DNA from 2 places in the Pseudomonas sp. 20P_3.2_Bac5 genome. Region 1 is predicted to be linked to the other one. Evidence: predicted binding sites of a transcription regulator. Region 1 holds the regulator's gene; the other holds the start of a gene.
What was found. Region 1 encodes sigma-54, which starts transcription at its own class of promoters, with help from an activator protein. Its sites were predicted from a motif close to ANTGGCATNNANNTTGCTNT; they were not measured.
Positions count from the first base shown of each region.

Region 1 (3,325 bases):
GGCCGACGACGCCCAACTGGACGACAAGCAAGGTATCGCCACCTACCGTGGTGACGTGATCATCACTCAAGGTTCGATGATGATCAAAGGCAACACGGTGACCCTGACTCGTGCGCCAAACGGCGACATCGATGTGGTGACGTCGGTGGGCACCCTGGCCTATTTCGAACAGCAGCAGGACGCCGCCAAGCCGGACAAGATGCAAGGCTACGCCAAGCAGATCCAGTACCAGGCACAAAAAGACCTGGTAGTGCTGACTGACCAGGCCAAGGTCGTCAACGCAGGCAACACGACCGAAGGCGAGAAGATCGTCTACAACACCAAGACCCAGGTCGCCACCGCCGGTCGCGGCGGCAAGGTTTCGACGCCACGTCCGCGTATCGACATGGTGATCCAGCCGAAGAAGAAGGCCGAGTAATGGCAACCCTTAAAGCCCAGCACCTGGCCAAGAGCTACAAGAGCCGACAAGTCGTGCGTGACGTCAGCCTGTCGATCGACAGCGGACAGATCGTCGGCCTGCTCGGCCCTAACGGCGCCGGCAAGACCACCTGTTTCTACATGATCGTCGGCCTGGTCCAGGCCGATCAGGGCCGCGTGCTGATCGACGATCTGGACGTCAGCCACCAGCCAATGCACGGCCGCGCACGCGCCGGCATCGGCTACCTGCCCCAGGAAGCCTCGATCTTCCGCAAGCTGTCGGTGGCCGACAACATCATGGCGATCCTGGAGACCCGCAACGAACTGGATCGCGAAGGGCGCCGCAAGGAGCTGGAAAGCCTGCTGCAGGAATTCCACATCAGCCACATCCGCGACAACCTCGGCATGAGCCTGTCCGGCGGCGAGCGTCGTCGCGTGGAAATTGCCCGCGCCCTGGCTACCGCACCGAAGTTCATCCTGCTCGATGAACCCTTCGCCGGTGTCGACCCGATCTCGGTCGGCGACATCAAGCAGATCATCCACCACCTGAAAGCCAAGGGCATTGGCGTTCTGATCACTGACCACAACGTCCGTGAAACGCTGGATATCTGTGAAACCGCTTACATCGTCAACGATGGCCAACTGATCGCCGAAGGCGACTCGGAAACCATCCTGGCCAACCAGCTCGTCAAAGAGGTGTACCTGGGCCACGAGTTCCGTCTGTAGGCTCGCGTATCGGAGTGGTCCGAGCGCTGCGATTCAGCCACGATTGCGGCTTAATTGTTACAGCGCTCTAGGCAAACGCTACAGTTTCAGGCATATATCTTGCTTAGAATTGGCGCCCGCGCGCCCCTGTAGTTGATGGCGCATGCGCGCCGGCGAATAAGGTGTTAAGCCCCAGCCATGAAACCATCGCTCGTCCTAAGAATGGGCCAGCAACTGACGATGACCCCGCAGTTGCAACAGGCTATCCGTTTGCTCCAGCTCTCCACACTGGATCTGCAGCAGGAAATCCAGGAAGCCCTGGAGTCCAACCCGATGCTCGAGCGCCAGGAAGAAGGCGAAGACTTCGACAACAGCGATCCGATGGCCGACAACGCCGAGTCCAAGCCTGTTGCCGAGTCCCAGGAGAGCAGCTTCGAGCAATCCGCGCCGACTGTGGAAAACCTCGAAGAAGGCGAATGGAACGAGCGCATCCCCAACGAACTTCCGGTCGATACCGCCTGGGAAGACATCTACCAGACCAGCGCCAGCAGCCTGCCCAGCAACGACGATGACGAGTGGGACTTCACCACCCGCACATCGGCCGGCGAGAGCCTGCAAAGCCACCTGCTCTGGCAGTTGAACCTGGCACCGATGTCGGACACCGACCGACTGATCGCTGTAACCCTGATCGACTGCATCAACAACCAGGGCTACCTCGACGAGACGCTGGAAGAAGTCTGCGAATCCTTCGACCCTGAACTGGATATCGAACTGGACGAGATCGAAGCCGTCCTGCACCGCATCCAGCAGTTCGAACCCGCCGGTATCGGCGCACGCAACCTGGGCGAATGCCTGTTGCTGCAATTGCGCCAACTGCCCGCCAACACACCGTGGATGGCCGAGGCCAAGCGGCTGGTCAGCGATTACATCGACCTGCTCGGCAGCCGCGACTACAGCCAGTTGATGCGCCGCATGAAGCTCAAGGAAGACGAGCTGCGCCAGGTGATCGAACTGGTCCAGAGCCTGAATCCACGCCCTGGCTCGCAGATCGAGTCGAGCGAACCCGAATACGTGGTTCCCGACGTGATCGTGCGCAAGGACAGCGATCGCTGGCTGGTGGAGCTGAACCAGGAAGCGGTACCGCGCCTGAGGGTCAACCCGCAATATGCCGGCTTCGTACGCCGCGCCGACACCAGCGCCGACAACACCTTCATGCGCAACCAGCTGCAAGAAGCCCGCTGGTTCATCAAAAGCCTGCAAAGCCGCAACGAGACGCTGATGAAGGTGGCGACCCAGATCGTCGAACACCAGCGCGGCTTCCTCGACCATGGCGACGAGGCGATGAAACCGCTGGTACTGCACGACATCGCTGAAGCAGTGGGCATGCACGAATCGACGATTTCCCGGGTCACCACGCAGAAATACATGCACACGCCCCGCGGAATCTATGAGCTGAAGTACTTTTTCTCCAGCCACGTCAGCACCTCCGAAGGCGGTGAATGCTCGTCCACAGCGATCCGCGCAATCATCAAAAAACTGGTTGCCGCGGAAAATCAGAAAAAGCCATTGAGTGACAGCAAGATCGCTGGTTTACTGGAGGCACAAGGCATCCAGGTAGCACGTCGCACCGTCGCCAAGTACCGCGAATCCCTCGGCATCGCACCGTCGAGTGAGCGCAAGCGATTGATGTGACCTTCCCTGAGGTGTGCCATCGCAATTCAGTGGCAGGCGCAACACCTGCCTCTTTATGCACGGCAACAAAGGAGAAGCAGTATGCAAGTCAACATCAGTGGACATCATGTAGAAGTCACTCCGCCGCTGCGCGACTATGTCGAGCAGAAGCTCAAGCGTGTAGCAAGTCATTTCGACAAGATCACCAATGTGCAGGTGATCATGAAGGTCGAGAAACTCCAGCAGAAAGTGGAGGCCACCCTGCAGATTCCCGGTGGTGAAGTGGTAGCAAACGCCGAAGATGCAGACATGTATGCCGCGATCGACTCCTTGGCCGACAAGCTCGACCGTCAACTGAAAAAACACAAGGAAAAACAGCAAAGCCTGCTGCAAGGTACGGCTGCACGCTGATCCCCCTCATCCATGATCCGACTTGAATCCATCCTGACCCCCGGCCGTTCCCTCGTGAACGTGCCGGGTGGCAGTAAAAAGCGCGCACTTGAACAGATCGGCAACCTGATCGGGAAAGAAG
Region 1 covers NZ_JANLOA010000137.1:97,032-100,356, reverse strand. Annotated here, with positions in the region: gene lptA (lipopolysaccharide transport periplasmic protein LptA) at 1-418, shown strand, start outside; gene lptB (LPS export ABC transporter ATP-binding protein) at 418-1,143, shown strand; gene NTD88_RS28085 (RNA polymerase factor sigma-54) at 1,321-2,814, shown strand; gene hpf (ribosome hibernation-promoting factor, HPF/YfiA family) at 2,896-3,204, shown strand; gene ptsN (PTS IIA-like nitrogen regulatory protein PtsN) at 3,217-3,325, shown strand, end outside.

Region 2 (3,325 bases), on a different contig from region 1:
AGCCCTTCGCCAGTTGGCTGCAGGCGCTGACGGCAAAACTCGCCGAAGCGCCGGTGCCGGTCGCCGAGGTGGCAAAGCCGGCGTTCGGCAAAAGCCATCCGCTGCCCGCGCAACTGCTGGAAAACCGCGTGCTCAATGGGCCGGGGGCGAGCAAGGAAACCCGGCAGATCGTCTTTGACCTTGGCGACAGCGGGCTGAGTTACCAGGCGGGCGATGCGCTGGGTGTCTGGCCGCGCAACTGTCCGCAACTGGTGGAGGAGTTCCTGCGTTGCAGCGGGCTGGACGGTGATGCGGTGGTCAATCTCAAGGAACCGATGCCGCTGGCTGTCGCGCTGGGCGAGCACCTGGATATCACCCGCATCACGCCGCAGGTGTTGGCCAAAGTGTCCGGGCTGCCCGGTGACAAGGCCGCGTTGAATGACTGGCTCTGGGGACGGCAGTTGGTCGATCTGCTCGCAGAATTTCCCTTGAACCTTTCCCAGACAGAGTGTCTGGCGCTGCTCAAACCGTTGCAGCCGCGGCTGTACTCCATCAGTTCCAGCCCGAAGCTGCACCCGACGCAGGTGCACCTGACCATGTCCGCCGTGCGCTTTGGTCAGCGCAAAGGCGTTTGCTCCAGCTACCTCGCGGATCGCGCCGATAACGTGAGGGTGCAGATTTTCCCGCAGCCGTCGGCGAGTTTTCGGTTGCCGGCGGATGATGGCGTGCCGGTGATCATGGTCGGCCCCGGCACCGGGATTGCGCCGTTTCGCGCGTTTCTGCAGGAGCGGGAGGCGCGGCAGGCCAAGGGGCGTAACTGGCTGTTCTTCGGTGAGCAGCGGGAGGCCTGTGATTTTTACTACCGCGATGAGCTGATGGCGTGGTGTGAGAGCGGTGTTCTGACTCGACTGGATACGGCGTTTTCGCGGGATCAAGCGGAAAAGATCTACGTGCAACAGCGCATGCGTGAACAGGGCGCGCTGTTGTGGCAATGGCTGGAAGAGGGCGCCTGCTTCTATGTGTGTGGCGATGGGGCGCGAATGGCCAAGGATGTGGATGCCGCGCTGAAAGAGGTGATCGCCGTGCAGGGTGGGATGAGTGCCGAGGATGCTGCGCTCTATGTCGCGCAGATGGGGCGGGACAAGCGTTATCTGCGGGATGTCTATTGAGGCCAACCGGGCCAACTCGGTAGGAGCGAGCTTGCTCGCGAAGCAGCCCCATTAGGGTTCACCTCTGGAATGAATTGCACCAGCGTGGTTCGATTTCCCCACGGTTTCTCTGCAATTTCCCTGATTTCCCTACTTGGCACACTCCCTGCTTTTACAACTCCACAACGTCCCGGGTGGTCAACGTCGATCACCGCTACGGACTACATAACGATTCAAGACCAGGCAAAGGCGCCTGGAGCTTCGGCTCCAGGCGCCTTTTTTTGTGTTTTTTTCGGGGTACGCCCCGCACCGTGAGGATCCGGACATGAACGCCATCGCGTCCATCGAACAACGAGAAAAGCTGGTCATCGTCGGCAACGGCATGGTGGGCCACCATTGCGTCGAACAACTGATCGAGCGCGGCGCCCTGGCCCGTTTCGAGGTGCGGGTGTTTGGCGAAGAGCGTCAGCGCGCCTACGACCGGGTGCACCTGTCGGAGTATTTCAGTGGCAGCGACGCCGAGGCGCTGGCGCTGGGCGAGGCGGGGTTGTACGCCGAGCATGGCATTGCACTGCACCTGGGCGAGACGGTGCTGGAACTGGACCGTGAGCGCCGCGAGGTGGTGACGGCCGAGGGCCGTTACCCCTACGACCGGCTGATCCTGGCCACCGGCTCCTATCCCTTCGTGCCGCCGATCCAGGGTTCGGAAGGCGCAGCGCGCCTGGTCTACCGGACCCTCGATGACCTTGACGCCATCCGCGACGCCGCCACCAACGCCCGGCGCGGCGTGGTGGTGGGCGGGGGCCTGCTCGGGCTGGAGGCGGCCAACGCGCTCAAGTCCCTCGGCCTGGAAGCCCATGTGGTGGAATTCGCGCCGCGGCTGATGCCGGTGCAATTGGACAGCGAAGGCGGCGCGGCCCTGCGTGCGCAGATCGAGGCGCTGGGCGTCGGCGTGCACACCTCGCGGGCGACCCAGGCGATCGTCGAGGGCCAGGACTACCGCTACCGCATGAACTTCGACGGCGGCGAGAGCCTTGAGACCGACCTGATCGTGTTCTCCGCCGGCATCCGGCCGCAGGACGCTCTGGCCCGTGGTTGCGGCCTGGAGATCGCGCCGCGCGGCGGCGTGGTCATCGACGGCGAATGCCGCTCCAGCGACCCGCGCATCTACGCCATTGGCGAATGCGCGTCCTGGAACGGCAGCGTCTTTGGTCTGGTGGCGCCCGGCTACAACATGGCCCGCAACCTCGCGGCGGCACTGGCGGGGCAGTCGTTCAGCGCCTTCGAGGGCGCCGACATGTCCACCAAGCTCAAGCTGCTCGGCGTGGACGTCGGCTCCATCGGCGACGCCCACGGCGCCACGCCCGGTGCGCGCAGCTATCGCTTTATCGACGAGGCCGGCAGCGCTTACCGCCGGCTGGTGCTGGACCCCAGCGGCAAGCGGGTGATCGGTGCGGTGCTGGTGGGCGACAACAGCTATTACGACACCCTGCTGCAATACGTGCAGAACGGCATCGCGGTGCCGGCCGATCCGTCGTCGCTGATCCTGCCGCAATCGGCCGGCGCCCCGGCCCTCGGCGCCGACGCGCTGCCGGATACGGCGACCATCTGCTCCTGCCACAACGTCAGCAAAGGCGCGGTCTGCGCCGCCATCGACAGCGGCTGCGGCGACCTCGCCGCGGTCAAGGGCTGCACCAAGGCTGCCACCGGTTGCGGCGGCTGCGCGGCGCTGCTCAAGCAGGTGTTCGAACATGAACTGACTGCCCGCGGCGTCACCGTGGACAAGAGCCTCTGCGAACACTTTTCCTACACCCGCCAGGAGCTGTACGGCATGGTGCGGGTCGAGGGAATTCGCACCTTCGCCGAACTGCTGGAACGTCACGGCAAGGGTCACGTCGGCTGCGATATCTGCAAGCCCACCGTAGGCTCGATCCTCGCGTCGTGCTGGAATCAGCCGATCATGGACCCGGCGCTGGTGCCGTTGCAGGACACCAACGACACCTTCATGGCCAACATGCAGAAGAACGGCACCTACTCGGTGGTGCCGCGGATTCCCGGCGGCGAAATCACCCCGGACAAGCTGATCGTGATCGGCGAAGTGGCGAAGAAATACGACCTCTACACCAAGATCACCGGCGGCCAGCGCATCGACCTGTTCGGCGCCCAGTTGCATGAGTTGCCGCTGATCTGGGAAGAGC
Region 2 covers NZ_JANLOA010000131.1:6,860-10,184, reverse strand. Annotated here, with positions in the region: gene NTD88_RS26005 (bifunctional nitrate reductase/sulfite reductase flavoprotein subunit alpha) at 1-1,148, shown strand, start outside; gene nirB (nitrite reductase large subunit NirB) at 1,453-3,325, shown strand, end outside.
Region 2: the regulator sigma-54 is predicted to act here: its motif matches at 1,281-1,300, upstream of nirB (nitrite reductase large subunit NirB).